One region of the Alteromonas sp. genome, then DNA from elsewhere that is predicted to be linked to it. Evidence: predicted binding sites of a transcription regulator. Region 1 holds the regulator's gene; the other holds the start of a gene.
What was found. The regulator LexA, encoded in region 1, represses DNA repair genes until DNA is damaged. The targets are predictions, from matches to a motif close to TACTGTATNNNNATACAGTA.

Region 1 (7,886 bases):
GACAAAGACGCGCCGGAAGACAGCAAAATCGATGTGTCTGTGAAAATTGATACCATTGATTCATTTGTTAAAAAACTGAACGAAGAATTTGTCGGTGCTGACTGGTTCAATGCAGCGAAGTTTCCTTCTGCAACATTTACCAGCACAGATGTTGAAATGACAGGTGATAAGACGATGGAAGTGACCGGCGATCTGACGATCAAAGGTGTGACTAAGTCCGTCACTATGGATGTCACTCTGAATGGTTCAGGTGTACACCCGATGACACAGAAAGAAGCGATTGGTTTTGATGCAATGACCACCATCAAGCGTTCTGACTTCGGGATTGATATGTACGTACCGAATGTAAGTGACGAAGTGACGTTACACATCACCACAGAAGCACAAGCTAAATAAGTTTTCGCATCACCGTCCGGATGCCCGGCCCGCGCAAGCGGGCTTTTTTATTGGTAGCGGCCTGTTAACTGCGGTAGTCTGATTGTTTTTATTGTCAGGGATTGCTTCTATGTTGCGCCGCGCAGTTTTCTCCTCTTTTCTGTTATTTTTAACACCCTCTGTTTTTGCCAAAGATCTTCCTTCCGGCGCTATTAACGCTCTGTTTGAAGAAGCGGTAAGTCGTGACACAGTGCCGGGTATAACCATGGCGCTCGGTAACGATAAGGGCATGCTGATGGCTAAAGGCTACGGTTTTGCCGACGTTGAAAATCATGTACCTATGACGACAGATCACAAGGTGCGTATCGGCAGTGTCTCTAAACTCATCGCCACCGCCGGATTAATGCGTCTTGCGGAAGCGGGCAACATTGACCTGGATAAACCGGTCACTGAATACGTCAGCGCATGGCCTGCTGATAAACCGGTCATTACTTTGCGCCAGCTTACCTCACATACAGCCGGTATCAGGCACTACAAAGAAGGGGCCAATGAATTTCTTCTGAATGAAAGTTATCCGGATATCGACAGTGCACTGGCAATGTTTAAAGATGATCCTCTGCTGTTTGCACCCGGCACAGATCACCGTTATTCAACGTTTGCCTGGACACTGGTCAGTGCCGCAATGGAAGGGGCTGACCCGTCCAGGAATTTCCGCGCCATCATTAACGAAGAAGTGTTTGCGCCGCTGAAACTGGACAACACGGTATTTGACGACCAGTACACCATCATCGATCACCGGGCGAGACCTTACACCGTACACGAAGGTGAGCTGATTAATGCGCCACAAACGGATCACAGCTATAAATGGGCCGGCGGCGGTTTTATTTCTACGCCGTCAGATATTGTCCGGTTTGCTGTAGCCCATGTTGCAAGCGATTACCTGAAACCAGAGACTACCCGCGCCATGTTTACTCCAGCCAGGCTCAATAATGGTGAAACCGTGGGCTTCGGCATAGGCTGGAAAACCGGATTTGGTGATTACAAACAACGTAAAGCGTATAAAGACAATGCCAGCGCGCTGGCTTTGATGGACGATATTCCTGATGCTGTGATGCACTCAGGTGGCAGTATGGGCGGCATTACAATGACCATTCTTTGCCGTGAACATAAAACAGCGGTTACTGTAGTAAAAAATGTCAGTGGTGAAGACAATGCTGATGTTTTTCTGCTGGCGCTGAAGACACTGCACTTTGCACATACCAGCCAATAGTAAAGAAAAAGGGCGATGATGGTTCACATCATCGCCCTTCCAATTTTCAGTGCTGTGGCCAGCGCACACAATAGTTATTGCACCGCGCTTAGCGAAAAGACTTACATCCAGTCAGCATTGCGGATAACACCTACAGCCAGACCTTCAATGTTGAATGGTTCAGCAGCAAGATCCACCTTGATGGTATCGAATTCTTCATTTTCTGCATGCAGCCATACTTCGCGGCCGCGTTTTTCCAGACGTTTTACCGTGACATCCTCATCAACCCTGGCAACAACTACCTGCCCATTGTGCACGTCAGTAGTACGGTGAACGGCAAGTAGATCACCATCCAGAATACCGATATCTTTCATACTCATACCGTTTACACGTAACAGGAAATCCGCACGGGGGTGGAACAGATCAGGATCGACCTTGTAATGCATTTCCACATGTTCCTGCGCCAGAATAGGTTCACCTGCCGCAACACGGCCGATTAACGGTAAGCCTGCGTCTTCATCGTTTTCTGCTTCCAGCGGAATATTCAGCTTTATACCCCGTGAGGTACCCGCCAGAATTTCGATTACACCTTTACGGGCCAGCGCCTTTAAATGCTCTTCTGCTGCATTAGCTGATTTAAACCCTAATTGCTTCGCAATTTCCGCACGGGTGGGCGGCATGCCGGTTTCCAGCATGGTGGTTTTGATCAGTTCGAGAACTTCCGTTTGTCTTGGAGTAAGTGGACGCATAAACAGCCCTGTTTTTCTATACAGTTCCTGTGAGTATATACAGTTGCGCTGGTTTGACAAGAGCTGCCGGCGAAATTATTACGGTTATTCCGTGGCGCACTCAATAAATCGTGCCAGCGCCGGGTTGCTGTTGTCCTGCTGCCATACCAGCACATATTCCACCACCGGCGCTCTGTTCAGCGGCAGCAGAACCACATCCGGCGGACACACCTGCTTCAACGGTTCAGGCACAAGCGCAATCCCTACTTCACTGGCCACCAGCGACACGATGGTTTGCTGTAACTGGGTTTCTAACACCACACGGGGCACAAAGTTCGCTCCAGCACAGTACTGTTCAATGGTGTTACGCAGCTCCGGCGCCACATTGTGGGGCGTAACAATGAATTTTTCGTCAACTAAATCCTCTGCGCAGACTTTTTTTGCCACGGCCAGCCGGTGGTGTTTGTGCACTGCCAGACAGAGTGCTTCAGTGCGCAAAGACAGCATTTCCAGTCCGCGGGAGGTCGCCGGCTTTAACATGATGGCGGCATCAAACTGCGCAGAAGTAACGCCGTTAATTAACTCAAAGGGAATAACTTCCTGAATATGAAAGGACACAGCGGGATAGCGGGACATAAACTGTCTGGCCAGTTCAGGCACAATGTTATAAGCCGCATGCATCATGAATCCCACAGACAAGCTTCCCGACTTTCCGGCACCGGTCGCTCTCGCCCGTTCCGCAGCTTTGCTGACCGATTGCAATATGGTTTTGCTGTCGCGGTAAAACTGCTCTCCTGCGGCAGTCAGGCTCACGCCTTTCGGGTGACGGCTGAACAATGCCGTACCCAGCTCTTCTTCCAGCAGTGCGATCTGTCGGCTGAGAGGTGGCTGAGTGATGTTTAGCCGCTGCGCAGCCCGACCCACATGACCGGTTTCTGCTACCGCAATAAAATATCTTAAGGGTTTTATATCCATTACGATTCAATACTTGTATCAGAATTAACTCAATTCTATATTGGATTGAATGATAAGACTAAAGGTAATCTGACCGCCGGTTCCCTGATCACCTGTCATTTCATGTTGTCTGTTTTCACGCTCATATTCCCCATATTTGCCCTCATATTCCTTGGCTGGTATTTACGCAAAAGGGATTTGCTGAACGACTCTGCCACTACACAACTCAATAAATTTGTTGTCTGGCTGGCGTTGCCTGCGCTGCTTTTTGACATCACAGCAACGTCTGCCATTGCGTCTCTCTGGCAACCGGGTTTTGTTTTGAGCTTCACCCTCGCCGTGTTTGTCATTTTTACGCTTACTGTCGCAGTACAAAAGAAACGTAATATGTCGTTATCAGAGAGTGCAATAGACGGGCTAAACACCAGTTACGCCAATACCGGATTTATGGGCTTTCCCTTGCTCATGGCGGTAGCAGGAAGCGAAACGCAGACGCCAGTGCTCATTGCGACAATCATCACCGTTTGTGTTTTATTTGCTGTTGCCATTGTGCTGATTGAGATTGATCTCAGTAAAGCAGTAAGCCTTCGTAGTCTGATTGCAGATGTAAGTTCAAAGCTTCTGAAAAATCCGGTGGTGATTGCACCACTGGCCGGGGTAATGTTTCCGGCTTTTGATATTGATGCTCCGCAACCATTGCTGACCACGGCATCGTTGCTGGGTCACGCTGCAGCCCCCTGCGCACTGGTGACTATAGGATTGTTTATTGCCGGCAGTCATACCTCAATGAAAGGCAGCAGCGCTTCCGTTATCAGCTTTGTGCTCACTAAACTACTTATCCACCCGGCGCTGGCATACGTAATCGCGGTGTTGATCATGCCTGATAACGCGACAGGGATTTTTTACGTGGTTTTACTCAGCGCGTTACCTGCAGGTACAGGCCCGTTTATGCTGGCAGAGTATTATCAGAAAGAGGCGGGAAAGGTCTCTGCGTCGATCCTCATCACTACCGTAATGTCGCCGTTTACCCTTGGCGTCATTATTTATCTTTTTCAGTAGCTAACGCGTTATGCACCGCCCGGGTGAGAGGATAAAACCAGAGCACCACAGCCCCGAGCAGACAGCCTGCGCTGGCTACCAGCGTAATGATTTCGACGAACAGCACAGACTCAATATCAGCGTTTGCACTTTGCGCCGCATATTCCAGCGCACCGGCAATCACAGCAAAAGACAGACCGTCGCTTATCCGCATCACCAGATGAAATGCGCCAAAGGTAAGCGCCTGATTAGGTATCCCCTGATCCCTGGCACCGTATTCAATGGTGTCTGGTAATGCTGACCACACCAGTACCAGCAGTCCGCCTGAGAAAAAACCACAAACAACGAAATAAACACAGGCGCCGGTCATCGTGGCCGGGATCAGCAGAAGAAAGCTAAGGAAAGTCACAGCCAGCCCGGCCAGCGCAAGGATCATGGCATGATGCTTTTCCATGCGCTGTGAGAGATGGTTAAACCAGGGTAGCGCCACCAGCTTTCCTGCCGCCAGACTCATAATGAGCCAGGTCGTCAGCTTCTCGTCGTGAAAGAGCATGCTTGCGAAGTAAACGCCGGATTTGTAGAACACCGGAATAAAGATACACGGCAGCAATGAATATAACGCCAGTACCATGAATGCCTTATTTCGCAGGAGTGCACGGAATGCTTTACTGAGCGGAGGCGGGTGTTTGACCGCTGTCAGATTACCTTCCCGCCAGACCGGCAAAATACATAAATAAATATTCACCAGCATGAACACGCTTGCCGTGATAAGCAAGATAGTCCGCATCCCGTTATCCTGTGACTCCAGCATGGCAAGTGTATCGCCGGCATATGCGGCGAAGAGCAGGATTGCACAGGAATTATAAAAAATGCGGGATGAAGACAGACGTGTCCGCTCATGGCTGTCTCTGGTCAGTGACCCCATCATCGCGTTGTGAGGTATGTCTACCAGTGCATAACCAATGCGAAAGAGGATGGTCACCACAAGATAAAAAGTAAACAGATAGTCCGCACCGGCTGGCAGGGGATAAAACAAAATAGCGAACGACAGTACTGTCAGCGGCGCACCTGAGGCGATGACTTTCTGGTAGTGCAAATTATATCTGTCGAGAAGCAGAGACAGCGAGATATCCAGCACGCCGGAAACAAGCAGAGACACCATCAGGATCAGGCCCGCTGCCGCTGCCCCCAGTCCCTGTATATCGGCAAAATAATAAAGCAGCAGTAAATCAGTAAAGTTCCAGAGTGTACTTTTAGTAAAAGCGCCGGATGCATAGGCCTGTCTCTGGAAAAATGTCAGCATGAGCAGCTTCCGGAGGGCGGGATAGCAACCGGCATATTCATATCAGAGCAGCGGCCCGCAGGAGCTTCGCTGCACGTATTTACACGTCAGATCTTCTTTCTCTTCATAGGGACGATGCAACACAAGCTGTTGGATCAGCTTCCCGGCCGCTGCGCGCCCCAGATTGCCCACCGGCTGGTGCACAGTGCTGAGTGGTGGCCACAGATTCTTACTGGAAGGGTCGTCATCAAAACCTATCACCGATACATCGTAGGGGATCCGCAATTTCAGCTGGCTGGCCACTTTGTAAACCAGAGTGGCAAGATAATCATTGAAGGTAAAAAATGCGGTGGGGCGCTCGTCCCCGGACAGCAGGCGACGAATAATCTTTTCATATTCTTCATCTGACGACATAGGGCCCTGAAAAACCAGCGATGTATCAATAGGAATATCAAAATCGCGGTGCGCTTCTTCATAGCCCTGATAACGCAGTAAGCCACCGTGTACATTGTTAAAATTAATGATCGCAACACGGCGGTGCCCCAGCGTAAGTAAATGACTCACCGCCTCTTTCACGCCGGCCACAATGTCACAGGAGACGCAGCTGTTGGCGTCCAGTGACATAGGCAGAATTTTAACCGCCGGTTTTTGTTCAGCTTCGATGACTGACAATACTCCCTGATCATCACACAGTGGTGGCGTAAGAATGTAACCGTCAGGGTTTGAACGTTCCGCCAGTGCCTTAACCTGTTCGGCCAGCGAGGTTCTGTCTTTTACCGGCCGCACCAGTAAATCGTAGCCGGCTTCGTCACACACTTCGATAGCACCGGATGTCAGTCTCGCCGAATAGGAGTTCGAGGCATAGTCCATATATAACAGACAAATAAGATAAGACTGTTTAGTGCGCAGGCGCCTGGCATTGAGGTCCGGCCGGTAGCCGGTTGCGGCCACTGCACTGAGCACCTTTTCTTTATTTTTATCTCTGACTGTCGGGTCATTATTTAATACACGGGATACCGTTTTAATTGATACACCGGCAACCCGGGCGACATCATGTACCGTGAGATTCTTATCCGTCTTCATTATGGCGAGCTTCATTTATTTATGAATACATTGTGCCACAGAAGGCACCTGACAGAGAATCCATCAGGTTGTAAAAAGTTCCGCAAATAGACAACGATGGCATATATTTAATACAAATAGCTTTATAACCATTAAGAATATATAAAATAAATTCAACTAAAATCATCAAATTAAACTTATTTGATTTAACAAACACCAAAAAGACAACGATAGACTTTTTAAATATCAACGTAGTATGATTATTAAACATTTAACAGATATTAAACATTTGCCGCACCGGATTTTGCTGTACCGGTGAATGATAAAAATAAAAACCGTTAATTTGCCGGGTGCTGATAACAGCCCCGAAAGGACTACACTCTGAGGAGAAAATCCGATGTTTAACAAAAAACCACTGAATCGCGCATTGTTGCTCGCACTGGGCACGATGACATCCACTTATGCCGCCGCTCAGGACAACACCAGTGATGACGCGAAAGCGAACTCACAACTGGAGGTCATTGAAGTCACCGCACAGAAGCGGGTACAGGGCTTCATGGAAGTACCGGTTGCCGTTACCACAGTATCCGGCGAAATTTTAGATGCCGCTCAGGCCACAGAATTCCAGGACTTAGTTCAGGTAAGTCCGTCGGTGACATTTAACCAGTCCGGCGATATGCGAGGTTCCGGTGTGAACATTCGCGGGATTGGTACCACCGCGTTCCAGACCGCTGTAGAACCTACTGTCAGTACAGTCATTGACGGTGTCCCCCTTGGCCGTACGGTACAGTTTTTGTCGGATCTGGCAGATATTGACCGGGTTGAAGTATTGCGCGGACCGCAGGGCACCTTGTTTGGTAAAAATGCTTCCGGTGGTGTACTGAGTATTTTTACTAAACGTCCGGAAGATTCATTCTTTGGTGAAGTCCGCCTTACGCTCACTGATGATGACGCCTGGGGCATGATGGGTCAGGTGACCGGCCCGATCAGTGACAATGTGCGCGGACGGTTGTCTTTTTATAACCGTGATTTCGATGGTTTTGTGGAAAATGTTACTAATGGCGACACCATCAACGGAGACGAAAGTAAAGGTGTAAGAGGTAAACTCGATATCGATCTGGGCATGAATGACAACGTTTATATTATTGCCGATTATTCGAAGCAGGAAAGGGACTGCTGTACGCCAGTTTTACAAAGT
Region 2 (7,886 bases), on a different contig from region 1:
GGAGATATGTACGTCAATCAGATTGGAAATCGTGTCGTCTTTTTCGTCGAACAGGTGTTCATAGAGTTCTGTTCGTGTAACGGTGTGACCTTTACGGCAGGCGAGGTGCGCGAAAATCACATATTCCCTGGCAGTGAGGTGAATTTCTTCACCGGAACGGGTGACGCGTTTGGCCTGTGTGTCCAGACAAACATCATTTATTTCTATGATTTGTGATGAATGACCCTGAGACCGCCGTATTACAGCCCGCAGTCTTGCCAGCAGTTCGTATAAATCAAAGGGTTTAGTGATATAGTCATCGGCTCCGCTGTCCAGCCCCGTAATACGTTCTTTCAGTCCGTCCAGTGCCGTTAACATAATTACCGGTACATGACTGAAGCGACGGATTCGCTCCAGCACTTTCCAGCCGGAGCAACCGGGCAGCATAATGTCCAGAATGACTGCATCGTAACTCCAGTTTTCGGCATGATAGACGGCGCTGTCTCCGTCGCTGGCAGTATCTACGGCGTAACACTCTTCACATAACGCCCGTGAAAGACTGCTGCATAGCAGTTCTTCATCTTCTACAAGAAGTATTCTCATTAGTTGCTCCTCTTGTCAGGCGTTGTTACATTTGTGTTAAATGCAACGTTACGCCCTGTTCCATTAAGCTGGGATTAAGACGGCTGTTAAGTTAATGGTTTGTTAACCATAACCAGTCTGCGGCGCCGCATGGATATTGGAAATTTGGAATTATCAATAGTGTTATTTGATGTGGCGGATAGGGGGGTACGGGATCGGGAGCGATCCTCCCGGACGGTATGTATTTGCCGGATCTCCTTGTTTGTGGATCAGGATTAGTAGGATTATTTCCACAAGCCAAACTTTTGTGGTATTGGTGGAAAGCAATCAAAAAAGAGTTGACTATTTATTATTGTCGAATTGATAGACACCGTACGGTTTCTGCGCTGCGATGGTATCAAAGGCTTTAATCTGTTGGCGCCGGAGGGGACTGGTAATACAGTCATCAACGCCATGTATACAAACAATGCACAAAGTTATCCACAGCCTTGTGCATAAAAAAGACTTGATTTGCGGGTAAAAATGATCAAAGCGATCTTTGGATCAAAGCGGAGGCCAAATGTTTTCGCGGCTGATTGTGATCCCGGTGTGTACTTTGGAATAAATTCGATGTTCAGGCCGGGTAGTTTGGACAACCCGGAGCTATGCTTTAGTTCAGGGTTTGTATATGATTTCAGAGCAGACTGTGAAATCCGTTGAACGCGCGGATTTGGCGTCCGGCTGCCGGAGATTAATGTGAGTTCAGATATTCAGAAGTTGCAGCAGCAAATTGCATTGTTGCAGAGAAAATTGAGTCGTGAGCAGCTGGCGCGTACGGCGGCTGAAGACATGCTCAATAATTACTCCCGCGATGCCTATCTGGCAAATCAAAACCTGCGTCGTGCTCTCAGCGAAACCCGCGCTATATATCATCAGTTGCTGTCTCAACTTCCTGACAGTGAGGCTGATACATTTAAACAGTCAGCCAAACCTTCCTCTGACAGCATAGCCATGGTGGACCGTATGACACTGCTTAGCCAGCTTGCTGCAGGTATTGCTCATGAAATTAATAACCCCATCGGCTTTATCAAAAGTAACTGTGAAATTCAGGAATATATGCTGAAGGATGTGTTCGATGCCTGGGATGAACTTAAGGATGAGTTAAAAAAGGGCGGCACCTCTGCAGCTAAATTACCCGCTGACATGGAGTTGAAATACTTGCTGCGGGATGTGAGAGAAATGCTTTCAGACATGCAAAAATCCTCTCTGGAAGGCGCTAACCGTATTGCTGAAATTGTTTCCTCACTGCAGATTTTTTCTTCTCCGGTTACCGTGGAACGTAACTGGGAAGATTTAGATGATCTTCTTGAGTTTGGTCTGGAGGAAATCATCAGGCGAATTCCTGCAAATGTTTCTCTTAATTTCGATGCGTCGGATTCCCGCTCACAGGTACTGGTTAACAGGAAGCAAATCAGGCAGGTGCTTGAGGCAGTAGTTGAAAACGCAATTGATGCCTGTGTATCCGGCGGCACAATCAGTATCGCTGTAGCTGATCTGCCGGGCGCAGTTAAAGTGTTTATAAAAGACAATGGTGAAGGAATAAAGCCTGAGCACATGCCATTAATCTTTACGCCTTTCTTCACTACCCGCCCTCCCGGCAGCGGCACAGGTCTTGGCCTTTCTGTGGCCCAGGCTTTGATGGAATCTCATAATGGCTGGATAGATATTCAGAGCGATACCGGTTCCGGAACCACTGTGACCCTCAATTTCCCTCTGCAGTGATAACTCTGTGTATTTACATTAGTAAATGCTGACTTTTCAAACTCAGTTCCGGGCTGTAAACTCCCTTCCCTCTTTTTTTAAAGGTCAATTACTCGAAAGTCTAAATATAGGCTAAGGTTAAGGTGACCCTTAACCAATTTCTGAGAAAGCAGGGATGTGAGTCAATTATATGCGAAATAATCAACCGGTTACCCAGAAGCTTTATAACATTCCTCAGCACTACCGGCTCATTTCATCTACCGATAAACGTGGTGTGATCTCGCACTGCAATGATGAGTTCGTTGAAGTCAGTGGTTTCAGCCGTGATGAACTGATTGGAAAAAACCATAATATTGTACGTCATCCGGACATGCCGCCGGGTGTGTTCGGCGAAATGTGGGATACCTTATCTGCCGGCAATATCTGGATGGGACTGGTAAAAAACCGGCGCAAGAACGGAGATCATTACTGGGTTTCGGCTTTCGTGACCCCGGTTTTTGAAAATTCTCAGATCACGGGTTATGAATCAGTTCGTGTGCCGGCCTTGCCGGACGAAATTGCCCGTGCAGAATACCGTTACGAGCGGCTACGTGAAGGTAAGTCCAGTACGTCAACCGGTGAACTGGCCGTTCACTACATGAAAAATTACCTGCCATTTATCGTAATGGGGCTTATTACCGTAGCGGCTTTATTCGCCACAACGGGTGTGTTGCCTGCTGTTATCGCTGCCGCAGGTTTCGCGCTGTGTAGTTTCTGGATGGCCTCTAAAATTAAAGGTGACTGGCAGGCGCTTATTGATATTTCTCCGGACAGCTATTCGAATCCGGTGGTATCGCAAACCTATTTTGCCGACTTCGGTAACCGGTCACGTGCCAAACTGGTTCTGGGATGCGAGCTTGCGCGCAGCCGTACAGCCCTTGCCCGCATTCAGGATGCTGCCGCGGGGCTGGATACGATTGCTAACACCACTCATCAGCAGGCCGAAATCACCAGTACGGCTGTCGTGCAGCAAAACGAGGCAACGCAAAACATTGCTTCAGCCGTTAACGAGATGTCGCAGGCTATTCAAAGCGTATCAGAGCGGGTTGATATGAATGCAGACAGCGCCCGCTCTGCTTCTAAAAATGTGGAAGCCGGTAATCAGAAAGCGGATGAAGCGTTATCTGCCATCATGGCACTGAAAGAAGCGGTCAGTTCTATTTCGGTCACCGTGCAGGAACTGGCGCAGTCCACGAATGATATTGGTGAAGCTGCCAGTTTGATATCGACCATTGCTGAACAGACAAATCTGCTGGCACTGAACGCTGCCATTGAAGCTGCCCGCGCCGGCGAGCAGGGACGAGGCTTCGCTGTGGTCGCTGATGAAGTACGGTCACTGGCGTCAAAAACCAGAGAGTCCACAGATAAAATTCATAATATTATCCATGTTCTGGCTGAGCGGTCAGAACGTGCTGTTAGAGTATCCAATGACGGTATGGCGTCAGCCGAGCAGGGCACGGCCATTGTCGAAGATACCCGTAAAACACTGGCAGATATTAATCAGGCCGTGAGTGTTATTGCAGATCAAACCTTCGAAATGGCCTCCGCAGTAGAGCAGCAAAGTTCTGTTGCAGAACACATCAATCAGCAAGTCGTAGAAATTGCCGATGGTGCCAAAGATACCCAGCGGGCATCTGAATCATCTTTAGATGCCAGCCAGCGTCTGCGTAAAACCGTTAACGAAGTTCACTCGGTTATCACCCGCTTTACCAATAAGCGGAATGTGGTGTAACCCGCTTTTAGTTCTTACTGTTTGCCTGTAGCTTTACCACTTCTGCTGATTCGGCGTCGAGGACGTCATCAGCAGAAGCGCCTTTGAGCAATTTGCCGACGGCATCTTTATTCTTTGCCAGCATGACAGACAGATTCTCAATCACGTCGTCTTCCAGCTTGATACCTTTCGCACCGATGTAAGCAGCCAGATTGTCTGCCGCATCCAGCATTTTGTCATACTGATCAGCTTCCTTCTTGTCTGTAGTGACCAACTTTTCTACCCCTTTATGCGAAACAACATATTGCACTGTAATAGCCATGATGGTTCTCCGATGTCGAACGTAAAATGAAATTTAATTTTAACCTGATTCATAATTACTGTATAAATAAACAGTATCTGAGGCAACTGTTTTTTGTACTATGTTGAGAATTATTCCGGTTATTGCACAGGCTGGTATCACCGGCTTCGAGTCCCCGGCTGCCGAATACCGTCAGCTTGGGCTTGATCTCGACGAGCTGCTTATCGACCATCCCACTGCTACATTTATTGGCCAGGCACAGGGAGAGTCGATGACCGGCGTGGGCATATTCGATGGCGATTTACTCATTGTCGACCGCGCTGCTGCACCCACTTCGCTGGATGTAGTAGTGGCTAATTTGAATGGTGTGTTTGTGTGTAAGCTGTTCGATCGCAAAGCTATGGTTCTGGTATCGCCCGGCAAACATCAGCAGCCTTACGTGTTGGGGGAGGGAGATACCTTCGAAGAAGAAGGCATTGTTGTCCGTTCTGTCAGAATGCATCGCTATACCAGGCAGTTAAGACAATGTTTGCGTTAGTCGATGCCAACGGCTTTTATGCGTCCGCCGAAAAGGTGTTTGACCCCGCTATCCGTGACAAACCCGTGGTGGTACTGACAAACAACGATGGCTGCATTTGTGCGTTGTGCGATAAGGCCAAAGCTCTCGGCGTAAAGAAATTCGGCCCGTACTACAAGGTACAGAAACTGCTGGAACAAAAAGGGGCAGTGATCAGGTCGTCTAATTATGAACTGTATGACTATTTGTCCAACCAGATGATGAATATTGTTGGCGGTTTTGCGCCTCACCAGCATGTGTATTCTATCGACGAGTGCTTTTTGTATTTTGATAACTGGCAACCGCCGGAAGGATGGCACGCCTACGGTGAAACTATCAGGCGTGCTGTCTGGCAGCAGTTACGCCTGCCTGTAGGAGTGGGTTTCGGGCTTACGCCGACGCTGGCGAAGGTAGCCAGCCATGCGGGTAAAAGACTGGGAGATCAATCCGGCATTGCGGTGCTTGCTGAAAAGACACAGATCCAGCGCACCTTACAGGAAATGTCGCCGCAGGATGTGTGGGGGATTGGCCGGCGTATTGCGGAAAAGCTGGAAAGCAGTGGTGTGCGCTCTGCGTGGGAGCTTGCCTGCGCAGCGCCTAAAAGTATCCGCAAGCAATTCTCTGTAGAGATTGAACGTACCGTGCGGGAGCTTAACGGTGTTACCTGCATCGAATGGGAAAGTCATCGTCCTAAAAAACAGCAAATCTATGCTACCCGCGCTTTTGGCCATCCGGTTACGGACCATCAGAGTTTACGGCAGGCACTTTGCTGGCATGCTGAGCGGGTAGCTGAAAAGCTCAGGAAGCAAAATTGTACCGTGAAAACACTCACCCTGTTTGCCCATGCGAACCCTTTCGCTGCCAGCGGGCATTATCATAAAGCTGTACAGCACCGTTTTGCTATTGCCACCGCTGACACGCGAATGCTGTCAGAAGCCGCCGGTAATGCAGCTGATACATTATATAAAGAAGGCGTGTTGTTTCATAAGTGCGGCGTGGGAGCAATTGAAATTCAGGATGAAGATGTAAAGCAGCCGGATTTGTTCGCACAAAGCGAAGGGAATACAAAGCTGATGGCATGCATGGACGCCATTAACAGAAAATACGGCAGCAGTACCATTGGCATCGCGGCGAAAGGTGACCATCAACCCTGGCGAATGAAGCGGGCGTATTTGTCTCCTCAGTACACAACTAACTGGCGGCATTTACCCCAATGTCAGTGTTGATGACATAAATGTTAGATTCAAAAGCGACATGGTTCGTTACACTAGAGATGCAGCAGATGCCGGGCAACAAAGGAGAGAACAGAGATGAAGTTAGATTTGACGAATGTCAGCGGAGTGATATTTGATTTAGACGGTACGCTGGTGGAGTCTGTCCTCGACTTTTCTCAAATGCGCCGGGAAATAGGTTGCCCTGCCGGCGAAGATATCCTTACCTTTATCGATAACCTGCCTGATGAAACCTCAAGAGCATCGGCACATCAGGTTATTCTGGATCATGAAATGGCCGATGCTGAGAATGCGAAATGGCTGCCGGCAGGAAAATCCATGGTAGATGCCGTCATCAAAGCAGATCTGCCCGTTGCCATTGTTACCCGCAACTGCAAACAGGCCACAGCGCTTAAAATCAGCAATAACCAAATCCCCATTTCAACCGTGCTCACCCGCGAATGCGCCCCTGCCAAGCCCGATCCCACGGCACTACTTATGATTGCCGGACAATGGCAAATAGCCCCCGCACATATCCTTTATGTGGGAGACTATATCTACGATCAGCAGGCCGCAGAAAATGCGGGCATGCAGTGGTTGTTGGTTTAATCTAAACTTGAAGGATAAACAGGTAACTTAGGCGGAGCCTTTGGCACTACGGCCGAAGTCTGCTCCATTGTATTTGTCTCAGGTAACGTTCCTCCACTGATAAACTCTAAAATATCGGCATTACCCAACTCATCCGATGCGTTAATTTTATACAATATTTCCATTGTAATCTTCTCCATGTTTATGATTAATATAAATAAGAACTCATTAAAAGCGTGATGATTATCTCGTTTTCCAGAGCAATGGATTGTCTTAAAAGGTCATGGAGTGTCCAAAATGAAGTTTTTTGGTTTATTTGTCCTATTTTGTATATTAAATGTCTCATTAGGTGTAATTGCCTCCGGTTTCCAGTCTGAACTTGACTATTCCTACGAATCTCCTGACCTGACCATAGGTATTCCCTCTGCGATAATCGTATCGGAAGACGGTATCTGGACCGGCGGTGAGAATGGGTTAATGGATATAAGGGCCGGAGAATTATTAAAATTCTCAAAGGCAAAAAATAGTGCAGGGATATCGACATGGGTGACTGATATCGACCGCCTGAATAATCGCTATTTGCTCATAAGTGTTTATGGAAATGGCTTGTACTTAATGGATACAAGTAGCAACGAAGTAAGGCCTGTTAACACATCAGGTATTAAGAACAGAGGTTTTTGGAAAACAGATATCGGCCGCGACAAAATCATCGTTAGTACACTCTCTAACATCCACATTTATAATATTGCGACAATGCAGGAGAGTTCAAATTTAAGGGGTAAAGGAATTGTCATTGGTGACCAGGTCGTTGATTTGGCAGTGGACGATTCATCAGACGGAATATGGTGGATTGACAGAGATGAAGGACTTTTTTTCTATTCTTTTGCTAGCGAATCGTGGGCACAGTTTAATCTCTCAATCGAGCCTTCTCAAAAACTGCATACACTGACCATTGACGAAGAACACCTGTACATTGGCGCAGATAGTGGTGTGCTTATTTTTAATAAGATGACAAAAGGTGTGAGATTAGTCAGTTCCAAAAATATTTCCGACGAGGATTCACAACCAGTCCGTTCAATTTTCATCGATAAGAATGAGAAGGTATGGGTGGCAGCAGAAAATTTATATTATCTGGATTCGAAACAGGAACAACTGATAGCACACGAATTTTTGCAAGCT

Region 2: AC4PME_RS11655 (S24 family peptidase) is a predicted target of LexA. The motif match lies at 4,430-4,449, and genes of this name have one in related genera.

The regions. Positions count from the first base shown of each region.
Region 1 covers NZ_CFHOXV010000005.1:85,616-93,501, reverse strand. Annotated here, with positions in the region: gene AC4PME_RS05420 (YceI family protein) at 1-396, shown strand, start outside; gene AC4PME_RS05415 (serine hydrolase domain-containing protein) at 506-1,645, shown strand; gene lexA (transcriptional repressor LexA) at 1,747-2,373, opposite strand; gene AC4PME_RS05405 (LysR family transcriptional regulator) at 2,458-3,327, opposite strand; gene AC4PME_RS05400 (AEC family transporter) at 3,430-4,365, shown strand; gene AC4PME_RS05395 (MFS transporter) at 4,346-5,647, opposite strand; gene AC4PME_RS05390 (LacI family DNA-binding transcriptional regulator) at 5,690-6,709, opposite strand; gene AC4PME_RS05385 (TonB-dependent receptor) at 7,086-7,886, shown strand, end outside.
Region 2 covers NZ_CFHOXV010000018.1:48,974-56,859, forward strand. Annotated here, with positions in the region: gene AC4PME_RS11635 (response regulator transcription factor) at 1-582, opposite strand, end outside; gene AC4PME_RS11640 (sensor histidine kinase) at 1,297-2,322, shown strand; gene AC4PME_RS11645 (methyl-accepting chemotaxis protein) at 2,492-4,072, shown strand; gene AC4PME_RS11650 (YebG family protein) at 4,080-4,373, opposite strand; gene AC4PME_RS11655 (S24 family peptidase) at 4,474-4,890, shown strand; gene AC4PME_RS11660 (Y-family DNA polymerase) at 4,878-6,134, shown strand; gene AC4PME_RS11665 (HAD family hydrolase) at 6,219-6,728, shown strand; gene AC4PME_RS11670 (hybrid sensor histidine kinase/response regulator transcription factor) at 7,005-7,886, shown strand, end outside.